Regions from separate parts of the Nocardioides sp. NPDC087217 genome, predicted to be linked through region 2. Evidence: riboswitches for the same ligand, from Rfam matches in the RefSeq annotation. Region 2 holds a riboswitch; the other holds the start of a gene.

Region 1 (8,631 bases), on a different contig from region 2:
GCCCGGAAGGACGTACGCGGACCCGCCTGACCACACGCAACGACAACGACGCCACCCCCGCCTGGCCCGAGATCGCGACCGGGCCGACGCGCGACATCGTCGTCGACGGTGAGGTGATCGCGCTCAACGATGCCGGGTTGCCCGACTTCCGGGTGCTGATGGATCGGATGCACAACCGCGATGTCGGCCGCGCCGCGAGGTTCGCGGAGCGGATCCCCGCGACGTACATGGTCTTCGATCTTCTCCGTCTCGACGGGCGGCTGCTCATCGAGGAGCCCTGGGCCGAGCGCCGCAAGATCCTCGAGGCGGTCCATGCCGATGGCGATCTGGGCTCGTGGCAGGTGCCGGCGACGTACGACGACGGCCGGATGCTCCACGAGGTGACGCGGGCGCAGGGGCTGGAGGGGATCGTGTCGAAGCGGCGCGGCAGCCGCTACCGGCCGGGGGAGCGGAGCAAGGACTGGATCAAGCTGGCCCACCGCTACCGGGCCTCGCTGGTGGTCGGCGGCTGGCGGCCTGAGGTGGGCACCGAGGGCGGCACCGAACGACTCGGCGCGCTGCTCGTCGGGCAGCCGACGCCCGAGGGGCTGATCTACCGTGGGCGGGTCGGCAGCGGCATCACCGGCAAACGCGCCCAACGGCTCGGGGAGCTGCTGCGCGAGGCCAGCCGGAGCCCCTTCGCCGGACCCGACGTCGATCCGGACGGGGGAGTGCCGTCGCTGGACGCTCGGGGCACCCACTGGGTCGAGCCGCTCCTGGTCGTCGAGGTGGAGACCCACGGCACTGCTGTCGCGTCGGCGAGCTACAAGGGCCGGCTGCGGCAGCCGAGCTTCATCGGCATCCGCGAGGACATCGAGCCGAAGGATCTGTGATGGTCGAACGAGAAGAGGTACGCGTCGAGGTCGACGGCCGGGTCCTGACCCTGACCAGCCTCAGCAAGGTGCTCTATCCACGTACGGGCATGACGAAGGGCGAGGTGCTCAACTACTACGCCCAGGTCGCGCCGGCGCTCCTGCCGCAGCTCCAGGACCGTGCCGTGACGAGGATCCGCTGGCCGCACGGCGTCGGCGACATGTCCTTCTTCGAGAAGAACGCACCGGCCGGCACGCCCAGCTGGGTCCGTACGGTCATCGTTCCGACAACGGGATCCCGAACCGCCGACCACAGGGAGGGAACACTCACCTTTCCGATCCTCGACAGCCTCGCCGCCCTCACCTGGGCCGCGAACCTCTCCGCGCTGGAGCTGCACGTCCACCAGTGGACGGTCGGCAGCGACGGCACCCCGGCAGGCGCGAACCGGATCGTGATCGACCTCGACCCCGGTGAGCCGGCCGGTCTGCAGGAGTGCTGCGAGGTCGCGCTGCTGGTGCGCGAGGCGCTGGCCGCCCGTGACCTTGCCGCGACGCCGGTGCTCAGCGGGAGCAAGGGCGTGCACCTGTACGCCGCCCTGCCCGAGCCTGTCGAGCCGGACGTCGCCACGGCGCTGGCCAAGGAGATCGCCGAGGACCTCCAGAAGGCCCACCCGAGCAAGGTGACCGCGACGATGACCAAGAGCCGCAGGTCAGGCAAGGTTTTCCTGGACTGGTCGCAGAACTCGGGATCGAAGACGACGATCTGTCCCTACTCGCTGCGGGGCAAGGGGATCCCCACGGTCGCGGCCCCGGTGACCTGGGACGAGGTCGCCGAAGGGGCCGAGGATCCGCTCGGTATCGACCAGCTCGGACCTAACAATGTGATCACGCGCTTATCTGAAAGGGGGGATCTCTTCACAAGCCCTACGGGGCTGTAACTATTGTTCTCTTCATGTCGAACTCCGTGCTTGTCGTAGAAGACCAAGAGGACATCGCTGCTCCCCTGGTGCGCACGCTCCAGCGTGAGGGCTATGACGTCACCTGGGTCGATTCCGGCAAGAAGGCGCTGGAGTTGCTGGCACCTCCGTACGACGCCGAGCTGGTGCTGCTCGACCTGGGCCTTCCGGACATGGACGGGCTCGAGGTCTGCAAGGCCGCTCGCGACAACGGCTACGAGGGCGGGATCATGATCCTCACCGCCCGTGACGCCGAGATCGACCTGGTCGTCGGGCTCGACGCCGGTGCCGACGACTACCTGGCCAAGCCGTTCGCGCTGGCCGTCCTCCAGGCGCGGGTCCGCGCCCTCCTGCGCCGCTCGGGCCCGGTCGAGCCCGGCGCCGACGACGACGCCCTGCGCATCGACGTGGCCGCCCACCGGGTCTACGCCGGCGAGCGCGAGGTGACCCTGACCGGCAAGGAGTTCGCGCTGCTGGCCGTCCTGGCCGCCTCCCGCGACAAGGTCGTCTCCCGCGACCGGCTGATGGCCGAGGTCTGGGACGAGAACTGGTACGGCTCGACCAAGACGCTCGACGTCACGGTTGGACGCCTGCGCCAGAAGCTCGAGGCGGCCGGTGTGCAGGAGAAGGTCGTCGCCGTCCGCGGCGTCGGTTTCCGTCTCGAAGCAGCGGAGTAAACGCAAGTTCGACACGGTGTCATATGCGTGTTCAGTGCGTGAGATGTTTCACAAACGACGGCAAAGTCACGCGTGAACACGCCGATTGTGCTTCAGATTCGGCCATTCGGGATTGGATCCGTTCCAGATCGCGTGTCACCTTGGATGAGCCGTGCAGAACGCACGACCGGCCCCGGTACACGCCGAATCCTGTCCCTCCGGACGCCGGCCCCTACTACTGAACCCCCTTTACCCTCACACTCAGCAGTACGTATGGGACAGGAGCGGGGGACCCAAGTTCCACGCGACTAACTCGGACGGTCGCTTGGGGTGAAGCCATCGCAACGATGGCCGGGCAACCTTCTAGCCCGAACCCGACAGCTCACCTCGCAGGCGTGGGAAGGAACTCACGCATGTCCAAGTCCGTATCTCATCCTGCCCATCGAGGCGCGCCCCGCCCGTTCCGGTCGCCGAACGTCTCGATCGCCCGGACGATCGCAGGATCCGTCAGTGGCCACGGCAAGCTCGTCGGCCGCATCACCCTCGCCAGCGGCATCGCCGCCGGTGCCCTGGTGGCAGTCCCCGCCGCCAACGCCGCGCCGGCCTCCCACGAGACCACCTCCGTCGAGTCGACCGTCGAGCCGGCCAAGGTGGTGGAGGCTCCGACTCTGGAGGCCTCGGCCACCCCCACGGCGATGCTCACCGACATCAAGCAGCTCGAGAGGGCTGTCGAGGTGCAGGAGCGCAAGGCCGAGGCAGCCCGCAAGGCCGCCGAGGCGAAGCGCAAGGCAGCGATCGCCGCCAAGAAGGCCGCGGAGGCGAAGAAGAAGGCCGAGGCTGAGGCGAAGGCCTTCGCCGCGAGCCAGGAGGGCAAGATCGAGCGGGCGATCAGCGTCGCCTCGGAGCAGATCGGCGACCCGTACGTCTGGGGTGCCACCGGTCCGAGCTCGTTCGACTGCTCCGGCCTGACGCAGTACGCCTTCAGCGCCGCCGGCATCGAGCTTCCCCGGGTCTCGCGGGACCAGGCCGCTGCACTGCCGACGATCCCGAACGACCAGATCCAGCGCGGAGACCTGATGTTCTGGGGCAGCCCCGTCTACCACGTGGGTATCTTCCTGCGCTGGGAGAATGGTCAGGCGATCATGCTGCACGCCCCCAAGCCGGGCGCCTCCGTTCGTGAAGAGGCTGCCTGGGACGGCTGGTTCGCCGGCTCGACCCACCAGGCCTGAGGCTTCTCGGGACCCATATATCCCCCTGGCGCTCGCCCTCCGGTTCCCCCACCGGAGGGCGAGCGCATATTTGCGGGGTCGGCGAATCGAGCGGCGCACCACGCGTCAAGTAACCTGTAAGACGTGGCAGGCCCCGAATTCGACACCGAGATCAAGCAGCTCCAGGCAACGATGCAGACCATCGGCCAGGTGCTGGACCTGGACGCGATGCGCAAGGAGATCGCCGACCTCGGCGAGCAGGTCGCCGCGCCCGACCTCTGGGACGATCAGGACAACGCCACCCGCGTCACCGGACGCCTCTCCCTGCTGCAGGGCGAGCTCAACAAGTTCACCGAGCTCCGCACCCGCATCGAGGACCTCGGCCTGATGGTCGAGATGGCCCAGGAGGAGGGCGACGCGGACTCGCTCGCCGAGTCCGAGGCCGAGCTGGGCCGGGTGAAGAAGGCCGTCGAGAGCCTGGAGATCCGCACCCTGCTCTCGGGGGAGTACGACTCCCGCGAGGCCCTGGTGACGATCCGCTCCGGCGCCGGTGGCGTCGACGCCGCCGACTTCGCCGAGATGCTGATGCGGATGTACGTCCGCTGGGCCGAGCGCAACAAGTACCCGGTCGAGGTCTTCGACACCTCCTACGCCGAGGAGGCCGGGCTCAAGTCCGCCACCTTCGCGATCCACGCCCCCTACGCCTACGGCACCCTCTCCGTCGAGGCCGGCACCCACCGCCTGGTGCGGATCAGCCCCTTCGACAACCAGGGCCGTCGCCAGACCTCCTTCGCCGCGGTCGAGGTCGTGCCCGTGCTGGAGCAGACCGACGAGATCGAGCTCGACGAGAACGAGATCAAGGTCGACGTCTACCGCTCCTCGGGGCCGGGTGGCCAGTCGGTCAACACCACCGACTCCGCGGTCCGGCTGACCCACATCCCGACAGGCACCGTGGTCTCCTGCCAGAACGAGAAGTCGCAGCTGCAGAACAAGGCCGCCGCGATGATCGTCCTCAAGGCCAAGCTCCTCGCGCTGAAGAAGGCCGAGGAGGAGGCCCATCTCAAGGATCTCAAGGGTGACGTCGCCGCCTCGTGGGGCGACCAGATGCGCAACTACGTGCTCAACCCCTACCAGATCGTCAAGGACCTGCGTACGACCTACGAGACGGGCAACCCGCAGGCTGTCTTCGATGGCGACATCGACGGGTTCCTCGAGGCCGGCATCCGGTGGCGCCGCGGCGCCGAGAAGGCCGAACAGAACTGACCCGATGGTTGCGCTGACGCGCACCAGGCTTCCACTCCCGGGCCGCGGCGCGGCGTACGTCTATGACGCCTACGGCCCTGAGGACGGGGTGCCGATGGTGCTGTTGCACGAGCTCGGTGGCAGTGCGAAACGGTGGCAGGGTGTGGTGCCGCCGTTCGCGGACGCCCACCGGGTGCATGCCTTCGACATGCGTGGACACGGGGACTCGGACTGGGCCTCGGAGTACTCCCACCGGCTCATCGCCGACGACGTCATCGTGGCGATGGACGCGCTCGGGATCTCGGGCGCCGTGGTCGTCGGGCACTCGACCGGCGGCAACGTCGCCCTCCTGGTCGCGATGCACCGGCCCGACCTGGTCTCCCGGCTGATCATCGAGGACGTGGTGCCACCCGCGCCGCGCCAGCGCAGGTCGCCCGGGCGCCCGGCACGGCCGATGCCCCACGACTGGGAGTGCATCGCGTCTCTGCTGGTCGAGGCGACGATGTACGACGCGTGGATGTGGGAACAGCTCGAGCTGCTGCCCATGCCGACCCTGCTCGTGGCCGGTGGCGGCAACAGCCACATCCCGCAGTCGGACCTGGAGAAGGTCGCCCAGCGGATCCCGCAGGCGGACCTCGTCCACTTCGACGTCGGTCACTTCGTGCACCGCAACCAGCCCGCCGAGTTCGCCGACACCGTCCTGGCCTGGCTCGCGTCGCGGTCCTGAATCTGAGGCGTCCCGCGTCGCGGGTGGGATCCCCATCCCTAAGGACCCCACCCGCTCTCGCCAGCCGGCTCTGCTCTGACTCAGTGCCCGCGGCGGCGCGCGCCGCCCGGTGAGGTGCCTACCCGGCCCGAGCGACTAAGTCGATTAAAGCACTCGACTTTGGGTTGGTGCAAACGACGCGCCGGGACCGGGTCTCGATCGAGAACCTCAGGCGTCAGCGGCGGCCGCGGTGAGGGTCACCAGGCACCAGCGGGAGGCGCGCTTCTGAACCGTCGCGGGCGCCTCGCCGGCCTTGCCGGTGAGCTCGCAGGAGAGCCAGGCGTCGCCGAAGAGGCCGCGGTGGACCACCTTCGTCTGCTTCTTCGCGTCGGTGCAGGTGAGGGCGACCGACGGCTTCCCGTACGCAGGGGTCGACGCGGCCTTGCAGCCCTTGGGCACGCTCTTGGTCATCTGCGTGGCCCAGTCCAGGGTGACCGGCGGTGCGAAGACCCAGGCCCGGGCCGAGGTGGCCGAGCCTTCCGGCCCGGTCCAGATGCAGCCGTACTCCTGCGCGACGTCGTTGACCTCACCCGAGATGGCGGTCTGGTCGCCGTCGCCGTAGGCCTTCTTCTCGGCGGCGGCGCCGCCGAGGGCCTCGGTCGCGTCCTCGGTCGGGACGCGGTCGCAGAACGCGCCGCGGCGTACCTGCATCGTGGTGGTGTCCGCGGTGCTGAGATCGCCCTTCACCTCGGCGACCTCGGGCTCGTCGTCTTTCAGGGTGAGTACGCCGACCCCGACCGCGATCACGGTGAGGACTACGGCACCGATGAGGATCCGGACTGTAGAGCGCACGCCGTCAGAGTACAGGGGCAGGTATCTCAGAGCCGAAGTGCTGAGCCCACCACCGTTGCACTACCCTCGGTGCGGTGATCCGCTTCGAGAAGGTCAGCAAGGCCTACCCAGGGCAGGCGCGCCCCGCCCTCAACAGCCTTTCGATCGACATCCAGAAGGGGGAGTTCGTCTTCCTCGTGGGCCAATCCGGCTCGGGGAAGTCGACGGCGCTCAAGCTGATGCTGCGCGAGCAGCGCCCGACCACCGGCCGGGTCTACGTCGCCGGCAAGGAGATCAACCGGCTCGCCGGCTGGAAGGTGCCGCGGCTGCGCCGCCAGGTCGGCACGATCTTCCAGGACTTCCGCCTCCTGGCCAACAAGAACGTCGCCGAGAACGTCGCCTTCGCGATGCAGGTGACCGGTCACTCCAACCGCGAGATCCGGGAGCGCGTCCCGGAGACGCTCGAGCTGGTCGGCCTCGACGGCAAGGGCGACCGGATGCCCGACGAGCTCTCCGGTGGTGAGCAGCAGCGTGTGGCCGTCGCCCGCGCGTTCATCAACCGGCCGATGATCCTGATCGCCGACGAGCCGACCGGAAACCTCGACCCCGGCAACACCGTCGGCATCATGCGCCTGCTCGACCGCATCAACCGGTCCGGCACCACGATCGTGATGGCGACCCACGACGTCCAGATGGTCGACCAGATGCGCAAGCGCGTCATCGAGCTCGAGCACGGCCACCTCGTACGCGACCAGGTCCAGGGCGGCTACGGTGCCCAATTCTGAGGCGCCAGTTCTGAGGCTTCAGCTCTGAGCTGACCCTGATTCTCGACCAGGTCCCACAACCCAGAAAAGGTTCCTCGACCCGCCATGCAGCTGCGCTATGTATTCACCGAGCTTCGCCAGGGGCTACGCCGCAACCTGTCGATGCACGTCGCGGTGGCCCTGACCCTGCTTGTCTCGCTCACCCTCGCCGGCGTCGGCCTGCTGCTGCGTGAGCAGGCCCAGCTGACCGAGGAGGTCTGGGGCGACGAGCTGCAGATCACCTTCTACATGTGCAACGGCGCCAACGACCGCAACCCGCAGTGCGCGGGGGCCGTCGACGACAGCCAGAAGAAGGTCATCACCGACGCCCTCGAGGACAACAGGTACGTCGACAAGATCGAGGAGGAGAGCCAGGAGCAGGCCTACGAGCGGCTGCAGGCTCTCGACGTCGAAGGCGTCAGCGGTCCCGACCCGGTGGTCAAGTCCAGCGACATGTGGGAGTCCTACTGGGTCACGATGACCGACCCGCACCATTCCGCGGAGATCATCGAGGCGGTCGCCGGCCTGGACGGCATCGACCACGTCGGTGACGTCCACGAGGTCACCGGGCCCATCCTCGCCGCCGTCGACGGGCTGCAGAGCGCGGCGCTGGTCGGCGCGATCGTGCTGGTCATCGCGGCGCTGCTGCTGGTCGCCAACACCATCCGGCTGGCGGCCTTCGCCCGCCGTCGTGAGATCGGGATCATGCGACTTGTCGGTGCCTCGACCCTCTACATCGCGCTGCCGTTCCTCCTGGAGTCGCTCGTGGTGGCCCTGGTCGGGATCGGACTGTCCGGGATCGCGCTGGCCGCGGTGATGTACTTCGGCGTCGAGCAGCGGCTCTCGTCCACCGCGGTGACCCAGTGGGTCGGCTGGGAGGAGTTCTTCAGCTCCTTCGCGATCGTCGCGATGCTCGGCATCCTGCTCACGCTCGTCCCGACACTCCTGCTCACCCGCAAATACATCAAGGTCTGACCCGGATCCCCTACCGTCGAGCCGTGCACGTCTTCCCCCGTGCCGGTTCGCTCGCCGCTGTGCTCAGTTGCGCCGTGGTGGCTGCCGTGCTGCTCTCGCCCACCCTTCCCTCCTCCGCCGACGAGAAGGACCGCCTCGAGCAGGAGCAGCGCGAGGTCCAGCAGGACCAGAAGGCCGCCGCCGAGGATCTCGAGCACTCCAGCGCCGGCCTGCGCAAGGCGTCGGCGACGTACGCCGCGGCCCGGAAGAAGCTCGACCAGGCCCAGACCCGCCTCGATGAACTCAACGCCAAGCTGGTCGAGGTGCAGGCCGCGCACACCAAGCTCGAGGCCGAGCTCGCTGAGCAGAAGCTGCTGCTCGCCGAGGCGAAGCGGGAGCTCGCCGAGGGCCAGGCCGAGGTGAA
Region 2 (8,631 bases):
GCGCGACATCCAGCACGAACCGGACCTCCTCGGCCCGCCCGTCGACGCCGGTCTCGAGGACGCTGACCTCCTGCATGCCCTTGGCCCAGGCAGGATAGGACTTGAAGTCCGCGATCACCGCCATCACTGCCGAGGGCGCGGCCTCGATCACGATCGTCGAGGTGGTCTGATCGGCCATCGGTGGTGTCCTCACTCCCTGACTTGCTAGGTGCCATGGAGCGTACCGGATAGCATCCCGGTGAAATGGTCGGGCTGTGACGGGGGTAACCTCCGGTTCGTACCCACCTACCATCAGTATGCGGAGGCCCTAGTGCGCGAGTTCTCCACGCCCGCGACGTACGTTGTTCCCCCCACCGGCAGTCTGAGCGACGATGTCGTGCGCAACGCCGCCGAGGCACCCGATGCCGCCGTCCTCAGCCGGCCAGGCGCCGACGGCTCCTGGGTCGACGTGACGTCGTCCGAGTTCCTCGCTGAGGTCTCGGCGGTCGCCAAGGGACTGATCGCGGCTGGGGTGGGCGCTGGGGACCGGGTCGCGCTGCTCTCGAAGACGCGCTACGAGTGGACGCTGATCGACTACGCGATCTGGTTCGCCGGCGCGACGACGGTGCCGATCTACGAGACCTCCTCCGCCGAGCAGATCGCATGGATCCTCCAGGACTCCGCCGCCGTGGCGATCATCGCCGAGGACGCCGGCCACATGAGCCGGATCAGCGAGGTCCGCGCGGGCTGCGCGGCGCTCAACAGCGTGTGGTCGATCAACGACAACGCCGTCGACCTGCTGGTCAAGCTCGGCGCCGACATCACCGATGAGCAGCTCGAGGCCCGCCGCAGCGCGGTCACCCCCGACGACGCCGCGACGCTGATCTACACCTCCGGCACCACCGGGCGCCCGAAGGGCTGCGTGCTGACCCACGGCAACTTCATGTTCGAGCTCGGCGTCGTCGTCGACTCCCTCGACGGCCTGTTCAACATCGAGGGCCGCAGCACGCTGCTGTTCCTGCCGCTCGCGCACGTCTTCGCGCGGATCATCCAGATCGGCTGCATCACCTCCCGCACCCGTCTGGGCCACACCCCCGACATCAAGAACCTCGTCGCCGATCTCGGCACCTTCCAGCCGACCTTCGTGCTGGCCGTGCCGCGGGTGTTCGAGAAGGTCTACAACACGGCCTCGCAGAAGGCCGTCGCCGACGGCAAGGGCCGCATCTTCGACATGGCCACCGAGGTCGCCATCGAATACTCCCGGGCCACCGAGACCGGCAAGGCGCCGTTCCTGCTCGCCGCCAAGCACAAGCTGTTCTCCAAGCTCGTCTACGGCAAGCTGCTCGCCGCGCTCGGCGGCAACTGCTCCTACGCGATCTCCGGCGGGGCACCGCTCGGCGACCGCCTGGGCCACTTCTACCGCGGCATCGGCGTCACCGTCCTGGAGGGCTACGGCCTCACCGAGACGACCGGCGCGCTCACCGTCAACCTGCCCGAGGCGTTCAAGATCGGCACCGTCGGCCGGCCGATTCCCGGCACCTCGGTGCGTGTCGCCGATGACGGCGAGCTGCTCTTCAAGGGCGGCCAGGTGCTGAAGGAGTACTGGCAGAACCCGGCCGCCACCTCGGAGGCGAAGACCGAGGACGGCTGGTTCCACTCCGGCGACCTCGGCGAGGTCGACGACGAGGGCTTCGTCAAGATCACCGGCCGCAAGAAGGAGATCCTGGTCACCGCCGGCGGCAAGAACGTCGCCCCGGCCGTCCTCGAGGACCGCCTGCGCGCCCACGTGCTCGTCGACCAGTGCATCGTCGTCGGCGACGGTCAGCCGTTCATCGGCGCGATCGTCACCATCGACCCCGAGGCACTGCCCACCTGGGCCGAGGCCAACGGCAAGTCCGGCAACATCGAGGACCTCGTCGAGGACGAGGACCTACGTGCCGTCATCCAGAGCGCCGTCGACGACGCCAACAAGGCGGTCTCCAAGGCCGAGTCGATCCGCAAGTTCGTGATCATCCCCGAATCCTGGACCGAGGAGGGTGGCCAGCTCACCCCCAGCCTCAAGCTCAAGCGCAACGTCGTCATGCGCGAGTTCAGCCACGAGGTCGAGGCGCTCTACGCAAAGTAGTTGCTCGTGCCGCCGAGTCGGCGCATCTTGACGCCTTGGAGCGAAGCGAAGCGAGTGAGGCGTCAAGATGCGCCGACTCGGCCTATTTTCAGTCGAGAACCCGATGAGCAATAGCAATCCGCTGCAGCGTCGTCGGGTGGGAGCCGAACCACCACTGCGACCAGGCCTGCGGTGACGGGTCGGAGAGCGAGCGGGCACCTAGGTCGTGCTGCAGCCGGGTGAACGACTCCAGGTCGCCGGTGGCATGGAGCGCCTCGACGTCGGCGCGGGCCTCGACGTGTCGGCTGAGGCCGTTCTGGATCGGCATCGCCAGGACGCTCGCGAGCGCGAAGACCGCCATCAGCATCGGGACTGCTTCGGGGGTGGCGTACTCGTCCTGGCGCCGGTAGGACAGCAGCAGGCCGAGCAGGCCGACGCCGGCGACCGCGCCGGCGGCGCCGATGACCGTGCCGACCAGGACGTCGTCGTGCTTGGCGTGGGCGAGCTCGTGGGCGACGACGGAGAGGACCGCCCCGCGCGCGGCGGCGCCCCGTTGGGAGTCGACGAGGTTGTCGTAGAGGACGACGCGGCGGGTGGAGCCGAAGCCGGTGACGTACGCATTGAGCGAGGTCGTACGCCGGGAGGCATCGACCACCAGGACGTCGTCGAGCTCGACGCCCTCACGCTCGGCGATCGCCATCACCTCGGTCCGGAACTGGCCGCGCGGCAGCGACTCGAAGTCGTTGAACAGCGGCTCGATGACGACCGGATAGATGAACGAGCCGACCACCACCAGAGCAGCGACCAGGGCGGCGGCGACCGCGGGCCACCAACGCCGGCCGAGGCGGATGCAGGCGAAGAGGGCGAGCAGTGCCACGGAGGTGGTCACGATGCCGACGACCTGGTTCAGCAGCGAGTCGCCCAGCCAGGGTCCCCACGCCTGCCGGGAGAGCCCGTAGCGCATCTGCAGCCGGTGGATGGCCACTCCGAACGGCAGCGTCGCGATCCAGCCGAGGAACGTGACCGCGGCGACCGCCAGCACCACCCGGAGCAGCCATGGTCCAGGCAGCCGCGCCACCAGACGCCGGCCGAGCGAGGTGAACCCGAGCACGCAGGCGACGATCAGAGAGACGAGGAGCGAGGCCCGGCTGATCCAGCGGGCGGTGCCGGAGTAGGCCAGCATCCGCTCGAGCTCCTCGGGCGTGAACACGTCACGCTCGTCGGGCAGGTCGAGCGCGCCGCCCGGGTAGGGATGCCACGGGATCAACGCCCAGGCGAGCACCACGAACGCCACCGCCCCGAGGACGAGAACCACCCAGGACGTACGTCGCGTCGCACTCACTTCCGCCCCACTCATCGAGCCGAGTGTGACAGATGGGTCCGCCAGCGGGCGGTCAGCTCGTCCTCCCCGAAGCCGAAGCCGGCCTGCAGCGCCTTCTCCAGGCCGATGCCGCGACCGGTCTCCTCGTAGAGGTCGACCAGGGCCTGCTCGCCACCGGCCTCGGCGAGCACCTCGCAGGCGAGCCAGGCGGCTTCGTACTCGGCGCCGAAGTGCTCCGAGCGGGTGTTGAACTCGGCCTTGCCCGGGAGGTGGTCGGGGGCGCCGTTCTCGCGGACCTGAGCGAGGATCTGGCCGGCGGTCTCGGACAGCGGCAGCTTGGTGTCGCGGAGCGCGACGTAGTCGGCGAAGCCCTCGACCAGCCACATCGGCCGGCGGGTGTTGGTCGCGGCGTCGGTGGCCGCGTGGGTGGCCTCATGGGTGATGACGATCTGGGCGCCGGGGGCGTCGAGGTCGCCGATGACACCCTGGTTGACCCACACGTGCAGCGGGGTCCCGGCCTTCGTGGACCCGTCGACGGTCGCGGTCACCGCCGCGACGGCGGCGTAGGTCCCCGGCTGCGCGCCGAGCGCGGAGTCGAGGCCGTTCGCGGGCACCTCGAGGACCAGGCGCGGGTCCTTCCAGGGGATCACCTTGCGGACCCCGGCGACAGCAGCGGTGGCCAGCTCTGCGTAGCGGTCGGCGACCTCGGCCGAGGCCTGGGCGACCACGAGGGTGGAGCCGGTGCGGCGCACCTCGACCGGGCCGCTGAGCCACAGCGGCAGCCGCGTGCCCTGGGCCGCCGAGAAACCGGTGATCGCACCCTCGGCGTCGAAGCCGACCTTCAGCTCCTCGGTCAGCGCCGGATCGCCGGGGCTGCGCCACGACATCTCGACGTCGGCCGTCCAGGAGCCGTCCGGCTCCACGTTGCCCGACTCGGCGACGTACCTCGCGGTGACGTCCCCGAGGCCGATGGCACGGGCGTTGCGCACCGCCACCGAGGCGGCGTCCTCTCCCTCGGGCTCCGCCCCGTCGCGTACGCCGTCGACCAGGGCATCCAGCGAGGCCCGGGCACCTCCGGTGTCGGCGCGCACGACCGGCGCGCTGCTCGGGGTCGGGGCGACGTACTCGCCCCCGCCGGTGAGCCGCCAGCCGACGAACCCGGCGAGCAGCATCACCAGGACCAGCGCGGCCCCGATCAGGGCCGGGCGAGAAAGAAGAGAGCCGACCGTTCGCACCTGCGAACGATCGGCCTCTTCGGGGTGCTGGGTCAACTCAGCCCGGGCGGACGGCGCCCGTGTAGGGCATCTCGTCCATCGGGGAGACCTTCACACCGGTGCTCGGGTTGGACGCGTGCACGATCATGCCGTTGCCGATGTAGATGCCGACGTGGCTGATCGGGCTGTAGTAGAAGACCAGGTCGCCAGGGGCGAGCTGGTCGCGCGAGACCTGGGGTCCGCTGCTGTACTGCGCCGAGGAGGAGTGCGGGAGCGAGACGCCGGCCTGGCCCCAGGCACCCATGGTGAGGCCGGAGCAGTCCCACGACTCGGTGCCGGTGGCGCCGTAGACGTAGGCGTCGCCGACCTGGGCGAGGGCGTAGTCGACGGCCACCTTGGCGCGACCCGAGGGCGGCGGCAGGTTGGAGGGGATGCTGGTGTCGGTGGACTGGAACTCCTCCAGCTCATCGGCCTCCAGCTCGTCGAGCTCGGCCTGGGCCGCCTCGTACTTCTTGTCGATCTCGCTCTTCTTCTGCTGCATGGTCGTCTTGATCTTGGCCACCTGGGACTTGGCGTCCTCGGTGGCCTCGCGGCGAACCTGGAGGGCCTCCGCCTCGGTGTTGTACCGAGCGAGCAGGTCGGCCTGCAGCGCGTTGTAGGACGAGACGGTGGAGAGACCGGCGAGGAACTCCTGCGGGTCCTCGGAGGTGATCACCTGGCCGACGGCAGAGACGTCGGAGCCCTCGAACTGCCGCAGCACGGAGTCACGGAGCTCGGCGCGGATCTTGTCGAGCTCCTTGCTCTGACGCTTCTCGTCGGAGTTGAGGTCCTCGAGCTGGTCCTTGAGGTCCTGCAGCCGCAGCTTGGCGTTGCTGTAGTCCTCGTTGGCCGCCTCGGCCTGGGTGTAGAGCTTGTCGACCTTCTTGCGAACGTCGTCGATGTCAGGGTCTGCCTGGGCGGGGGTCGCTGCGGGAATGATCCCGGCGACTCCGATGGCGGCGATGCCGGCTGCTCCGGCAATGAGTCGCTTCCGGTCGCGTGTCACGAGCGGACGGTCTCCTTGTGTGTAGTCGTTGACGCCTACCGGGTGAGCTGACGGGTTCAGGCACGACCTGCCTTACCACCGCTCCTCGATCTGGTCTCCCAGATCGCCCTTGCGGCGGATGCACCCCAGGTGATCGCACTCCGTGTTCGCGGCGTACGACCGGTGTGGTTCCCCGGCTCCTGGCCCGCCCCGAAGCGGGCCTGGACTAAGCGCGACACTCGCGTGGGCCGGTTGACCCACTTCCACGAGCGCCAAGTTCCTGCGCACACTAGCCGACGGCATCCCCCACCTGCCAACCACCCACGCCCAAAAGTTCGGCTACATCCCTTCCACCATGCGCAGCGGCGGGACCAGTCCACCTTCGGCCAGCACGTCGAGCGCCCGGCGCTCGTCGTCCTCGATGGTCAGCTCCGGCGGTGGCCCCAGAAGCACGGTGACCACGCAGTCGTGGCACGCCAAACCGCGCACGAGGCAGGTGTCACAGTCGATTCTCGTCGTCATGTGAGTGACGGTCTCACCGAGCACCGACATTTTTGCTTTCGTCCGGTTGCGTCCGGCGTGTCACCACCATCGCAGCACGGTATTCGAGGCGGCGATCGCGGACCGGGTCCCTACACTTGGAACATGGAGGTCTCCGCGTACGCGACGCTCCCCGACACGGTCCGGGGGCGCATCGTCGCGCTCACGGCCGGGGTGCTTCCCGACGTGGTGCGCCTGCCGCCCGCGCTCAAGCGGATCGCCGACTTCGCGCCCGCCCGGCGGGCCAAGGCCGGCGGCGCGATGATCGCCTCGGTGCTCGAGAGCGACGACGAGGTCCGGGAGAAGGTCGGCAGCCAGCTGCGACCGGCGTACGTCTCCGAGGGCTCCGCCGACGACGTGGTCCTCCCCGAGGATCCGGCCGAGGCGGCCGCGGTCGTCTGGCTCATCCGCCCCGACGGCTGGGAGGTCTCGCTCAAGGAGGCTCTGGACCGGCTGGAGGCCGCCGCGGTGCCGGTGGTCGACGCCGAGGTGGCCCGGCTGCGCGGCAAGCTCGCCGCGGCCGAGGACGAGCTCCGCGAGGTGCGTGCCGACCGCAAGGCCCGCCTCGACGACCTCAAGGCCGACAACACCGCCCTGCGACGCAAGCTCGGCGAGGCCCGGGCTGCCGCGCGCGAGGCCGGCACCGGCCTGGACGAGGCCCTGACCGAGGCCCGCACGGCGCTCGCCCGCGCCGAGGACGAGCTCGCCGCACGTGACCGCCAGCTGCGACAGCTCCGCAGCCAGATCGACAAGCTGGAACGCGAGGCCGCTGCCGAGCGGCGTACGTCCAAGACGGACCGCGAGGACGCCTCGCTGCGCGCCCGGTTCCTGCTCGACACACTGCTCGACGCCGCCGGGGGCCTGCGTCGCGAGCTGGCGCTGCCGCCGGTCACCGGCACCCCGGGCGAGCGGGTGGAGGCCGAGCTGGCCTCGGCTGACGCCGCCGCCGGTGCCGGGGTCACCAGCAGCGCCCACCTCGAGCAGTTCCTCGCGATGCCGCGGGTCCGGCTGATCGTCGACGGCTACAACGTCTCCAAGGCGCTGTGGCCCGACTCGGCGCTCGATGCCCAGCGGCTGCGGCTGCTGCGGGCGATCGCGCCGATCGCCGCCCGCACCGGTGCCGAGACGACCGTCGTCTTCGACGCCCACTCCGCATCCGTACGCCCCACCGCGGTGCCTCCTCGCGGCGTCAAGGTCCTCTTCTCCCCCGAGGGCGTCATCGCCGACGACGTCATCCGTGACCTCGTCGACGCCGAACCCGCCGGCCGCGTCATCCTGGTCGCCACCGACGACGCCGAGGTCGTCAAGGACGTACGCCGCGCCGGCGCCCGCACCGTCCCGCTCTCCTCGCTCTCGCCCCTGCTTGGTTGATCCAGCAGGCTTCCTGCGCCACACCGCCCTGATTCGATAGGTTCTCCCGACGTTCGAATCATCGGGAGTGGGAGACCAGCGCGTGCGGCACACCCTCAGCGCGATCGCCAGGATGATCCTGTGCGCCGCGGGATTCGTGATGTCCATCTACGGCAGCGTCCAGCTCAATGCCCTCAAGTCGCCGGGATTCCGCGAGCTGCTGCACGAGTCGAGCTTCTGGGTCGCGGCCATCGGGGGCCTGATGACCGCGATCGCGTTCGAGGCGATGCGACGCGCGCAGGTCCCCGCCGCTCCCGCTCCGCAACCCACCGAGCCCGTCGCGCCGGTCACGCCCGTCACGCCAGTGGCCACCGATGAGCCCGCGAAGGACGAGAGGGACGAGCGACCCGCCGATCAGGCCGACAAGCTGAGCCTCGTCGAGGTCGTCGGTCTCGCCGCGGGCGGCGTGATCGGATCGGGCTGGCTCCTGGCCGTTCCCACCCTCCACGAGAGCCTGGGCGAGGCCGCGCTCCTCGGCTGGGCCGCCGGCGGCCTGCTCATGCTCACCATCGCGGTCGTGATGGTCGAGTTCGGGCTCATCTCCCAGCGCACCGGCGGGCTGCTGTTCCATCCACACGACGCCTTCGGGCCGCTGGTGGTGATCATCCTCGCCGCGTCGCTGTGGATCTCGTACGCCATCAACCCGGCCGCCCAGGCGGCCGCGGCCGTCAACGGGCTGGCCGAGATCGTCCCCGCCCTGGCCGGCGACGGCGGGCTCACCGGGATCGGATCGACCCTGGCGGTGCTGGTGACCGCCGCGATCATCGCCTTCGTCCTGCTGCCCCGACGGCTCGTCCTGCGTACGAACGCGGCCCTGACGCTGCTCAAGATCGCCATCCCGGTGATCTTCGTGGTGTTCCTGGCGCTCGCGGCCCCGGGCCGGCCGACGGCTCCGGGAGCCGCGGCCGGGCCCACCACGACCGGCGTGCTCAGCGCGCTGATCACCAGCGGCGTGATCTACGCCTACATCGGCTTCCAGGCTCCCCTGGACGTGACCGGCGAGGTCCGTGGTGGCCGTCGCGAGGCGGCCAGGCGGGTG

The links. A riboswitch is a leader RNA that binds a small molecule or an ion and turns the genes downstream of it on or off. The one in region 2 is predicted to bind cyclic di-AMP.
Region 1: it holds a riboswitch for cyclic di-AMP, as region 2 does, so the genes downstream of both, ACIO3S_RS01380 (C40 family peptidase) here and ACIO3S_RS23305 (NlpC/P60 family protein) in region 2, are expected to answer to the same signal.

The regions. Positions count from the first base shown of each region.
Region 1 covers NZ_JBIUZB010000001.1:261,261-269,891, reverse strand. The annotation lists gene ACIO3S_RS01395 (DNA ligase) at 1-872, shown strand, start outside; gene ligD (non-homologous end-joining DNA ligase) at 872-1,789, shown strand; gene ACIO3S_RS01385 (response regulator transcription factor) at 1,804-2,484, shown strand; cyclic di-AMP (ydaO/yuaA leader) riboswitch at 2,698-2,871, shown strand; gene ACIO3S_RS01380 (C40 family peptidase) at 2,877-3,692, shown strand; gene prfB (peptide chain release factor 2) at 3,816-4,934, shown strand; gene ACIO3S_RS01370 (alpha/beta fold hydrolase) at 4,939-5,640, shown strand; gene ACIO3S_RS01365 (hypothetical protein) at 5,848-6,471, opposite strand; gene ftsE (cell division ATP-binding protein FtsE) at 6,546-7,235, shown strand; gene ftsX (permease-like cell division protein FtsX) at 7,320-8,228, shown strand; gene ACIO3S_RS01350 (murein hydrolase activator EnvC family protein) at 8,252-8,631, shown strand, end outside.
Region 2 covers NZ_JBIUZB010000006.1:88,876-97,506, reverse strand. The annotation lists gene ACIO3S_RS23325 (SRPBCC family protein) at 1-178, opposite strand, end outside; gene ACIO3S_RS23320 (AMP-dependent synthetase/ligase) at 311-2,104, shown strand; gene ACIO3S_RS23315 (M48 family metallopeptidase) at 2,193-3,440, opposite strand; gene ACIO3S_RS23310 (hypothetical protein) at 3,437-4,639, opposite strand; gene ACIO3S_RS23305 (NlpC/P60 family protein) at 4,677-5,663, opposite strand; cyclic di-AMP (ydaO/yuaA leader) riboswitch at 5,681-5,885, opposite strand; gene ACIO3S_RS23300 (hypothetical protein) at 5,982-6,164, opposite strand; gene ACIO3S_RS23295 (NYN domain-containing protein) at 6,288-7,553, shown strand; gene ACIO3S_RS23290 (APC family permease) at 7,636-8,631, shown strand, end outside.